2 regions of the Brevibacillus ginsengisoli genome follow, and region 2 is predicted to be linked to the other one. Evidence: riboswitches for the same ligand, from Rfam matches in the RefSeq annotation. Region 2 holds a riboswitch; the other holds the start of a gene.
The links. Region 2 has a riboswitch for cyclic di-GMP ahead of ACQCN2_RS00175 (GGDEF domain-containing protein). Riboswitches for the same ligand answer to the same signal wherever they lie in the genome.
Positions count from the first base shown of each region.

Region 1: another riboswitch for cyclic di-GMP. It lies ahead of ACQCN2_RS22220 (universal stress protein); the one in region 2 lies ahead of ACQCN2_RS00175 (GGDEF domain-containing protein).

Region 1 is NZ_JBNJQR010000013.1:90,199-96,175, reverse strand. It holds gene ACQCN2_RS22235 (sulfate/molybdate ABC transporter ATP-binding protein) at 1-989, shown strand, start outside; gene ACQCN2_RS22230 (GNAT family N-acetyltransferase) at 1,030-1,896, opposite strand; gene ACQCN2_RS22225 (helix-turn-helix domain-containing protein) at 2,042-2,869, shown strand; cyclic di-GMP riboswitch class II at 2,961-3,043, shown strand; gene ACQCN2_RS22220 (universal stress protein) at 3,107-3,514, shown strand; gene ACQCN2_RS22215 (PAS domain S-box protein) at 3,527-5,977, shown strand, end outside.
Region 2 is NZ_JBNJQR010000001.1:26,748-32,724, forward strand. It holds gene ACQCN2_RS00155 (HD domain-containing phosphohydrolase) at 1-32, opposite strand, end outside; gene ACQCN2_RS00160 (hypothetical protein) at 492-860, shown strand; gene ACQCN2_RS00165 (DUF1272 domain-containing protein) at 865-1,050, opposite strand; gene ACQCN2_RS00170 (TatD family hydrolase) at 1,249-2,094, shown strand; gene ACQCN2_RS00175 (GGDEF domain-containing protein) at 2,095-2,757, opposite strand; cyclic di-GMP riboswitch class I at 2,771-2,859, opposite strand; gene ACQCN2_RS00180 (sensor domain-containing protein) at 3,053-5,095, shown strand; gene ACQCN2_RS00185 (DoxX family protein) at 5,278-5,664, shown strand; gene ACQCN2_RS00190 (nitroreductase family protein) at 5,814-5,977, shown strand, end outside.

The DNA.
Region 1 (5,977 bases), on a different contig from region 2:
TGCTTGGTCCGTCAGGCTCTGGAAAAACTACGTTGCTTCGGATGATTGCTGGTTTGGAAGATACGGAAGTAGGAAGGATCAACTTCCATGGAGAGGATACAACGAATCAACCGGTGGGCAAGCGACAGGTCGGATTTGTGTTCCAACATTATGCGCTGTTTCGGCACCTAACGATTTTTGACAACATCGCCTTCGGTTTACAAGTGAAGAATCGCAAGGAGCGCCCATCGCGGGAATTCATTCGCAAGCGCGTAACGGAGTTGCTCCAATTAGTTCAGCTGGAAGGCTTGGGGAATCGCTATCCCACTCAGTTGTCAGGTGGGCAGCGACAACGGGTGGCATTGGCAAGGGCACTCGCTGTTGAGCCCAAGGTGTTGCTCCTCGACGAACCGTTTGGAGCGCTGGATGCCAAAGTTCGACAGGAGTTGCGACGCTGGCTGAGACAGCTGCATGATAAGCTTCACATCACAACTGTGTTCGTGACGCATGATCAAGAGGAAGCCTTGGAGATGGCGGATCGGGTTGTCATTATGAACCAGGGCAAAATTGAACAGGTCGGCTCTCCCGAGGAAATCTACCACTACCCGGCGAACCCATTCGTCTACAGTTTTTTGGGACGTGTAAATCGCTTTAATGGAGAGAGCTTCAAGCCAACCAGCGACACTGGATCAGCGGCGATCGGGTACGTCCGACCGCATGAAATCGATCTGTCCCGGATCCCGGTGAGTAAGAACTCCTTTGAAGCCACCATTCAGCATATTTATCCGATCGGGCCGACCATTCGTCTGGAGTGCAAGCGTGTGGATAGTGAAGTTTTATTTGAGGTCGAAATCAGTCATGAACGCTACAAGGAATTGGGTTTAAAAATTCACGATAAGGTGTACGCAACGATCAAGAACTTGCGTATGTTTCAAGCCACCAATCAAGTTACGACGGTAATTGCGGAACAAACCAATATTCCCTTCTATACAGCCAATGCCCATAGCTAAAGTTCACCCCCCTTAACTTTCGGGATAAGGGGGGTGATTTTTATAGAATTAGTTCGTAATAATCATTGGCGCCAGTTTCCGTGAAGCCACAGGATTGATAGAGTGTTAGGGCATTCTTGTTCTCGACGGCCACTTCCAACGCAATTCGCTTTGGTTGTTGAAGGAGCAACAGATCGATGGTTTGCTGAAGAATCTGACGTCCATATCCACGCCCTCGCAGCTCAGGAGTGACGCAGAAGCCGAAGATAAAACCATTGCCGCCTTCCAATTGGATGCAGATTTTGGCGATTGGTTCTCCGTTTAATGAAGCAATATAGGTACGATCGGATTTGGAACTTAGCGTAGAATCTACATAGTCGCGGGAATCTTCTTCCGTCATGGAGAATCCGGTAACGTTCAGGTGAATAACCGTGTCTCGATCTGCTTCTGTCGCCTTGCGCAATTCAATATCTCCTGTAACCGCAACACCTTCGCTTCCAGCCTGATACTCCATCCAATATTCGGAGAACGAGTAGGGCACATTCAAGGATCCCATCAACTGTTTTCCTGATTGGGAACGGTTGTGAACGATAAAAATAATCTTGGGAATCTCTCGTTGTTTACACTCATCAATCGCTTCTTGGAGGAGTGAGCGGAAGATACCCTTCCTGCGATAATCAGGGTGAACCATTCCACTTACTTCAGCCTCTGTAGAACGGAAGGAGTAGATTCCTAAGAATCCAACAAGTTGATTATCCTCGTAGTAGAGAAAATCATTGGTTTCATTAGTGGGACGGTTGCGCAGCATGTCCCGATTTAGTTTGAGTTGAATATTTTCCGCTTGGTCACAAAGCGCCGCCAATTGCTCTATCTGCTCCAGCTCTTCTTTGGTTAACCCTTGTTTTTTTACCAAACCATTGTTTATCATTCGATCACCCTTTTTGCACGATATCTTTTCAAAGACTAACTAAAGTATAATGAAATATGTTTATTATACAAATTTTCGTACTAGTACATACCGCAATAATTGAGATGACAACGCGGCAAATATTGAGGGGGTGCCGAGCGTGGAAATGGTACTGGAAATGAACTTTAGCGGGCTGCGAATATTTCATCTGGAACCCCACTCCTCCGATGTATTGCATGGCCATGGAGATTGCTATCAAATGAGTATTCCGCTAGCAGGTACACCATCTATTCAGTGTAATCAGGAAATTCGCCGCTTAAGTACGAAGAATCGGTTAGTCGTGTCTCCAGATGACGAGCACAGGCATTATACCGATGAAAAACCTGCCAAAATCATGGTGCTTGGAATCAAACAAACATATATGGCGCAAATACTGGAGGAACAATGGGGGGTATCCGCTAATCGATTCCAGTTGGATAAATGGGGAGAAGGGTGCAACCGAGATTTCTATCAACTGGCTCAACGTGCCTTCTTAGAGACCATGCAGATGACATCTATCCCGTTTATGTTAGAAGAGCTGGAGTATCAGTTGGTCAAACAGTTGTTACTCGTCCAAGAGGGGACGCACAGAAACCATCGCGATCGAGTAGAGCAACGGCAAGCGGGATCTGCTCTTTACCATCCTGCCTTAAAGCGGGCAATGGAATACCTTCAAGAAGAATTTACCTCTGAGCTTTTTCTTGATCAAGTGGCGCGTATATCGGGAGTTACCAAATTTCATTTAATTCAACTGTTTCGTAAACAGTTGGGAACAACGCCGAGCCAATATTTAACGGAGCTACGGTTGAAAAAAGCGCGTTGGTTGGTCCAATTCACCGCACAGGATATCACTTCTATTGCATTTGAAGCAGGTTTTGGAAGTCTTAGTGCTTTTCAACGATCGTTTAAAAAAAGATATGGAATGAGTTGCCGGGAAATGAGACAGCAACGCTAAAAGGACCGCTATAAAATATTTGGAATTTGAATGAAACTGTCTATATTTTCATAATGAAAAATGGTACATTGGTACTAAGAATTACCAAATCGAAAAATGGGAGCGATGATCGGTCATCTGTATCTTGGGCACTTGGATGACACGGAGCGATTAGTGCAACCGACCAGTTAATTCCAAATGTAACTGGTCTATTTTACTTGTATACTGTTACTTCCTTTTAATGGAATGGTGAAAACGATGAAAATAGTAATAGCAGTGGACGGAACAGAATTCTTAACCAAATTTCACGAATTTATTGAACGTTTTTTTCCGGGAATCCCCAAGGAAATCCACGTTCTTCATGTAATTCCAAGCTATGCCGCTTTAATGGATACGTATCCGGAAATAAAGCAGGTCGTCCATCGTCAGGCGGAAGAACTAGTGAAAAAAGTGATGGATTTTTTCACTGATTTGGACGCCCAGTTGGAAGGCATTGTATTGGAAGGCACGGTAACGAAGATGATTCTGGAATACTCGAATCAAAAATCGGTAGATGCGATTATTTTGGGATGCAGAAGCTTAACCAATTATTCAACATTGTCACTGGGAAGCGTCAGCCTCGGAATTGCTAATCAATCCCAAATTCCGGTCATGATCGTGAAGTGAGGAGGATGCGCCATGATGATCAAGAAGATGTGTTGCTTTTGCTTCGGAGCCTCGGTGTCTAGTCTCAGAGAGGAGGAAAAATGGATTTGCCCCCATTGCGGCAAGGACATTAGTACGCTTCCAACTGTTTCTGAGGAGGAGTCGTTTTCCGAAGAGTACATTAAAACGATTTTGCAATATAAGGAAGACTCCTATCAGTTTGATACCGTTGAAGAGCGCGCTCGAATGAGGGAGCGGTCTGTTGAAGCTGAGGTTAAACACCTGCATGATCAGACAGAGATGATTTTACAGGCAGCGGGTGAAGGAATCTTCGGGTTGGATATCCAAGGGAATATCACATTTATTAACCCGGCTGCTTTGAAAATGCTGGGATTTCGTCGAGAAGAACTGCTCTATCATAAAATCCATCAGTTAGTCTATCGCGTGAATCCAGAGGGGGAGGCTGAAGAGTGTCCCTTTGTACAGGCCATGCAAGAGGGAATCCCACAGTTGCGGACAACCGACAATTTCTTGCGCAAGAATGGGGCAAGTTTTCCCGTTGAATATGTAGTGAGTTGCATACGGAAAAATGGCGCAGTAGCTGGAGCGGTTTGTATTTTCAAGGACATCTCAGAACAGTTGCTAGCCCAAAAACAGATTCGAGAAGCGAAGGAGCAGTTGGAATCCTTTATTAACCATACAACAGACGCTATTGCCATTGTCGATTTGGAAGGAATATTACTCTCAGTCAATACCGCTTATGAAATGATTTTTGGCTGGAAAAAGGAAGAATTGGTCGGACAAGCCTTCCCGATTATCTTCCCTAATCTGTATGAGGAGTATAAGATGAACTGTCAACGCGTCATGGCAGGCGAGAAATTGACTGCAATGGAATCGATACGCCGACACAAAGATGGCACCTTGATAAACGTGAATGTGACCTATTCGCCTGTTCATAACGGTTCGGGAGAGGTTGTGGCCATTGCCAGTACGATTCGGGATATGCGGGATCGCAAGCAAATCGAGAGAGAATTGAAGGAGAGCGAGGAGCGGTACCGCCAGCTAGTCGAGTTTTCTCCAGATGCTATGCTCGTTCATTGTGACAATCGAGTAATCTACGTCAATCCAGCCGCGATGCAAATGTTTGGCGCGAAAAACGAGGAGGAGCTGATCGAGAAGCCTGCCATTGAGTTGGTTCACCCAGATTCCCAACAATTGGCCAGATCTCGTATGGCATTCTTACAAAACGATCATGCAAAAGTTGAACCTCTTTATGAAAAATTGGTTCGATTAAATGGAGAAGTCGTTGATACTGAGGTAACGGCTATGGCTTTTCTTTATCAGAACAAGCCAGCTGTCCTGTGCATTATTCGCGATATTACTGATCGTATGAAAGTGGAAGCGGCTTTGCGAGCAAGTGAAGAGAAACTGCGTCAAATCACCGATCACTCTTCGGACGTTATCTGCCAAATGGACCAACAGTTCGTCATCGAGTATATCAACCAGGCTTGTAATCATGAATTTGGCTACACTCAAGAGGAGATAGTTGGGAAGTCTATTGTTGAGTTTATCCATCCTGATGACCGTAAGATGCTTACAAGTGAAATAACGAGATGTATGCGTTCGATGAACTCCTGCAAAACAGAAATTCGCCTGCGCCATGCCAAATCGCATTACATTTGGCTTGAGGTAGCGATTAGCTTCATATTGGATGATCAGGGGAAATGCGAATCGATTATTCTTGTCAGCCGCAACGTAACCGAGCGCAAACAAGCAGATGAGATGATTCAGAAACAAGAAAGACTCCTCAAAGGAGTTGCCGATGCCGCTCACTATTTATTGACGATGCCTGAGGAATTCGGAGCAACGATTCACAAGGTTTTAACGATCCTTGGAACGAACGCCGACGTGGACCGGGTCTATGTGTATGAGAACCATCATGACCCACAGACGAATGATCTTCTGGTCAGCCACCGTTATGAATGGGTGCGTGATTCGGTTGAGCCGCAATTAAGCAATCCGCTGCTTCAAAATATCTCCTACAAGAAAATGGGCATTTCACGTTGGTACGATCGGCTGTCTTCTGGAGGGCTAATTGTAGGTCTAGTGAAGGATCTACCCGAGGAAGAGACAAGATTGCTTGAATCACAGGGGAGTCTTTCCTTTCTCATTGTTCCAATCTTCGTAGGTGATACCTTCTGGGGTTTTATCGGATTTAATGATTGCAACAATGAAAGAGTTTGGAGCATTAATGAAGAAGCGATTCTGATTGCCGCCGCTGCCAGTATCGGTGGAGCGATTAGACGGTACAATCAGGAGGAGCTGTTAAAGCGTGACATCGAAGAGCGTATAAAAGTAGAAAGGGAGCTTGCGGCCACCAATCAAATCTTGCAAGAAATCTCTTCTGTCGATGGACTTACAGGGATCCCTAACCGACGTTTTTTTGATGAAAATTATCAAAAAGAATGGAATCGGGCTTTGCGA
Region 2 (5,977 bases):
GAACTGATAAGAGAAACCTCCAGCTTTTTCATCTGGACGGTCTCGATAAATTGGCCTCTGTTTACGATGGACATAACATACACCTCCAGGAAGACACTATGAGTTTTTACTCGGAATTACGATAGAGTCGAATTTTGCAATTAAAAAAATTCTGTCAATAGCTAATATTACCACAGAAAATAGCAATCGGTTTAGATGGATACATACTGAAATAGAAACCGTTCGAAAGGCAGGGGTCTTTCGTATGATTTGGCTTCGTTGGACAAAAAAGAGGTAGTCCTGAACTCCTGTTCTTAGCATTAGAATCATCGCGATAGTAATAATTTTATTACGAAAAATTGCAACAAAATGTTTTATTTGGTATTTTTAGGGTTGGATGATCATGAAATAAATAGGGAAGATTCGTTGGAAAACTGCCGGAGACACCGCAATTGGGGGTTATCCAATCAAGGATTATGATAACTGGCTGAAAAGCAGGTAGGAGAATGCTCATGATGATTGACATTCTAGTAATTAACGAATTGCAGTGGTTTTATGATGGTCAAGTGGTTAGTCCAGCAGTCCAAAATGTGTTTGAAGCCAAGTACTATGAAAACGTAAAAAGAGTTGTCGCTTTAGTTGGCGACAACTGGGATCGTCCAGAATATTTGATCGGCTTTGATTTGGAGGGGAATCAGGTCTTCTCTGCCCAAAGCCCCCAAGGCTTCTTATTCGAATATCTAACTTCGCATCAAGAAGCGGATATCGCCGTGATTTGCGGAGTTGTGGATATTGAACAGGGGAACGAAGCTTGGTCAGATTTTTATTTCGCTGTGAATGATCAAACCGGTGAATTAAACAAAATTAGCCCTGCGAGGTAAGTAACTAGTTTTTACTTGCTGGCTTCCTCGGTCTTCTTACCAACTCTCCCCCGCAATTGGGACAAACGCAATTCATATCTTCCGTACAGGCAGAGCAAAAGGTACATTCGTAGGTACAGATATACGCGAGTGAATTGCCCTCAAGTGGAGAATTACAACGCTCACATTTTTTTCTCATTTCCAACGCCACTATAATCAGCCGCCCTCTCTCTATGTTTTCCGCAGAAATATAACATGTTTACAAGTTTTTTATAAGGGACAGTTTGTTCATACTAACGGGGGACAGTAAAGACTAGCGAATTCGTGTAAAAGTAAGATACAATCATCCCATACACAGAAGACAAAACCTGGTCAATGCGACTAGGTTTTGTTCTGGGAGGATGCGAACGTGATCAAAGCAATTGACGCACACATTCACTTGGATAAATATGATGAACCGTTTCATTTGACGGACATGAATTCTGAGGCTGTGACCCTACAAGCAGCTCAGCTGGTAAAAGGACTGGCCACAAGCCCAATCAAAGCACTGATTGCCGTTTCGATGAATCAGCGTTCTTGCTTGACGGTGCGACGGCTTCAGCAGCAGTTTCCAAAACAAGTTTTTGCGGCTTACGGCTATCATCCGGAACAAGAGCTGCCGAGTGAAGCGGAGTTGAACTGGATCTGTGACTTCATCCGAGCGAATCGGCAGGAGATTGTAGCTATTGGGGAAGTAGGGCTTCCGTATTATAAGCGCACCGAAGCGGAGCAAACCGGACAGGCATTTACAATCGAGCCGTACTGTCAGCTGCTAGAGCAATTCATCCAATTGAGCAAGGAAGTCAATAAACCAATAGTAATGCATGCGGTTTATGAAGACGCCGATATCGCCTGTGACTTGTTGGAGAAGCATCAGGTGTCAGCCGCTCATTTTCACTGGTTTAAAGGGAGCGATTCGACGATTACCCGGATGATCCGTAATGGCTACAGAGTCTCTATCACGCCGGATGTTCTCTATGAAGAAGAGATTCAAGCTCTCGTCAGTAAATATCCGCTAGAATTACTGATGGCTGAGACAGATGGGCCGTGGCCGTTCGAAGGCCCGTTTAGCGGATTGATGACACATCCTCGAATGGTTATCGATGTGATTCAACGAATAGCTGAGCTTAAAGGGCTTTCGATCGATGAAACGGCCAGAACCATTTTTGCCAATACCCAGCAATTTTATCAGCTTCCTTGGGATGGACAAGAATAGTTACATAGGAGTCTCTATGGATTGCAAGCACACCGTTTTATACTCGCGTTTACTATCGTACATGTGAAGGTCCGCCATGTGAATGAGATCATCAAGAGTGCTGGCGTCGCGCGGATAAACGGAGACGCCGATAGAAGCGGTAATATTTATGCGAAATAAGTTGGTAAGCCGCTCTAATTCCTCATGAATCTGTAAGACGGATGCAGCCGTCTCTTCTTCATTCACATCTGGAATGACAATGAGAAACTCGTCACCACCCCATCTGGAGACAAGACTTCCTTTTGGAAGGTTGCAACTCAGGATTGTGGCCACATTTTTTAAAACATGGTCGCCAAAAAGATGACCGTATTCATCGTTGATTAATTTGAAGTCATTGACGTCCACGACGATCATGCTCACTTCTCTGTCTTGCTTTTTCATCGTGTTGAGGAGCTTCATGACCATCTCGGTTAAATAACGTCTGTTATAAACTCCTGTCAGTCCATCATGTTCCGAGTAGTATTTGGCACGATCATACTGTTTGCCTAGAAACCAGGCTACCAGCAAGTAAGTTATGTCGATCAAGTAGATAAACATCCCTACAGCTTGGAAGTCGCTAGAAAAATAGGCAGCTAAAGTAAACAAACAAATGAGTGTTAAAGTGAACCGTCCCGTATATTTCATTTCCACACCTCTTTTCGGCAACCCGGCTGTCGTTGGCTTTTAAAAACCATTAGACCCGCAGCTTTGCGTCCACACCTTTCGATGAGTTTGCTATTTTCGAAGAATATCATTCGATTAGGGACTATATTCCTAATTATACACTGCTTATATGTGTTATAAAATACCTATTAAAATGTTTTTTAATAAAAAAATGCAGAAAAACTCTCAGTGATTCTAATGACCAAAATAGGAATTTAGTATATATTAAAAATGCAGAATATTGCCCCAGTCTTCAGCCTCGGAGGATCCTTACAAGATGGAACAGGACGTACAACTATATAAGAAAGTGCTTAATCATTTAGTGGAAGGCCTTATGATTACGAACCAATCAGGACTCATCACGTATGTCAATCCGGCTTTTACGGATGTTACGGGTTATTCTTTTGATGAAGTGATTGGTCAGAATCCTCGTTTTCTCAAATCGGATTTGCATGATCAAGGTTTTTACAACGAAATGTGGAAGGGTATTGCGAATCTAGATCGCTGGGAAGGTGAGATTTGGAACAAACGCAAGAATGGCGACGTGTATCTTGAGCATCTCATCATAACGGCCCTTCGCGATGAAAGTGGAAATGTTGCCCATTACATAGGATTACTGTCTGATATCACCACCAAACGAAAAGTTGAAAACTCTTTGTGGCAGAGCACGCATGCCTTGAAGGCTGTTATAGAGGCGTCTCCTATCGCGGTCATTACTCTTGATCAGGATCAAAAAGTCACCATTTGGAATCCGGCGGCGGAAGAGATATTTGGTTGGAAGAGAGAAGAAATTGTTCACCAACCGTATCCCCTGATCGCTCAAGAGAATAAGAAGGAATTTGCAAAAATATTCGATGATGTTATGCTCCGAAACAAAAAGTTCACGGGACTTGAAGTGCAAAGGCTGACCAAAGATGGTTTCCTGAAGTGGGTGAGTCTTTCTACAGCTAAGTTGTCTGATAATGAAAACAATACCACTGGATTTATCGCTATGTTTAAAGATATAACGGATAGCAAGCTGGCAGAAGCGCGAATTAATTTTATGGCACTTCACGATGAATTGACGCATTTGCCAAACCGACGGGCGTTAAAAGAACGAATCGATGAAATCGTCATTTCGACAACGGATCAAAACAAGACCTATACGATTTTGTTTATCGACATTGATCACTTCAAAAAGGTAAATGACTCCTTAGGCCATCAATATGGGGATACCCTTCTGATTTCTTTGGCCAATCGGATGAGCCGCTGCCTTGGGATAAATGATCGTTTGTTTCGCATTGGCGGAGATGAGTTTGCCGTGCTTTTATCTGATGTGGAGTCAGAACAGGAGATTGGTGAGATCGCGCAGAAAATCATCAACTGTATTGAAGAGCCTGTGATTGAGCAGGGTTATGAGTTTCATCTCTCCTGCAGCATCGGAATCGCCGTCTATCCGAACGACGGAACCGATACGGAGACGCTATTGGTCAACGCGGATACGGCCTTGTATCGAATTAAGGATAAAGGAAGCCATTATCAATTCTATAAGCCCAATATGAATGAAAAAGCACAAGAGCGAATCGTTATCGAAAACGATTTGTACCGTGCGTTGGAGCGTCATGAATTTGAGCTGTACTATCAGCCGCAAATTCATGTGAAGACCGGTAAAGTCGTCGGAGCGGAAGCTTTGATCCGCTGGAACCATCCCAAATGGGGACTCGTGTCACCCGCGCAGTTTATCCCGTTGGCAGAGGAAACCGGCTTAATTATACCGATTGGCGTTTGGGTGATGCGGACGGCTTGCCGCCAGTTAAAAGAATGGAATGAAGGAAGGATGGAGCCGATCTCGATTGCGGTGAATCTTTCTTCCAAACAGTTCATGAAGCATAACCTCATCTCTACGGTGAAGTTCATTCTGGAGGAGAGCTTGTGCAACCCGAATTATCTGGAGCTGGAGATTACGGAGAGCATGGCGATGGATGTCAGTCATACGATGAATACCCTACAAGAACTAAAACAGCTTGGGGTCCAAATCGGCATGGATGACTTTGGAACGGGCTACAGCTCGCTTCATTATCTCAAACGTTTGCCAATCGACAAATTAAAGATAGACCAATCCTTCCTGAAGGAGATTACGCAGGGAGGCAACGATGCGGCCATTGTCGCAACGATTATCTCTATGGCGCACAACCTGAATCTCAAAGTGACGGCAGAAGGCGTAGAGACCGAGGAACAGCTGCAATTTTTGCGGGAGCATCACTGTGAAGAGGCGCAAGGGTATTTGTTTAGCCGACCGATTCCGGCAATGGAGTTTTCCAACAAGTTCTTATTGATCTAATATCATTCAATGAAAAAAGAGACTCGTTCTTGCTTAGGCAGGAAGCGGGTCTTTTTTGCTTACCTTTGGACAAGTACTTAAATTTTAAAAAGTAGCTTGACAAAAGTAAGTAACATAACTTATTATACTTACATAAAGTAAGTTAAATACTTTTCACTCATTCATAAAGGAGAGGAATTATCATGATGAATCTAGGTCTTTTAATCATTCGTTTGGTTGTAGGTTTAACCTTCGCGGGGCACGGCACACAGAAGTTGTTTGGCTGGTTCGGCGGATATGGCTTGAAAGGAACTGGCGGTTGGTTGGAATCAATCGGCGTCAAACCAGGAGTCCTGATGGCCGCCATTGCCGGATTACTTGAGCTTGCTGGCGGTTTGTTCTTCGCAGCTGGCGTATTTACGTGGGTGGCTGCACTTTTCATTGTCATGACGATGTTGGTCGCAATTGTAAAGGTTCATGGCAAAAACGGTTACTGGGTAACGACGAACGGATTTGAGTACAATCTGATGTTAATCGCCGTTGCTGTGGGTGTCGCCCTCATCGGTCCTGGCGCATACGTTTTGTTTTAATATCTAATCCACAAACAAGAGCCGCTTCGCATGGAGTAGGCTCTTGTTTTTTTGCCATGGTTTGACAAGGGGATCATGCATATTAATAATGGTCTTGTTACATATGAATAGAAACAGTCGATAATCCTCTATGTAAAGGTGGGATACAGATGGATGTTATAGAAGCGATTCGTACAAGAAGATCAATCGGCAAGGTAAAAAGTGATCCCGTAGATCAACAGGTGATCGAAACGTTGCTCGAGGCGGCGACTTGGGCGCCTAATCATCGACATACCGAGCCGTGGAAATTCTTTGTCATGACAGGGGAGGGCAG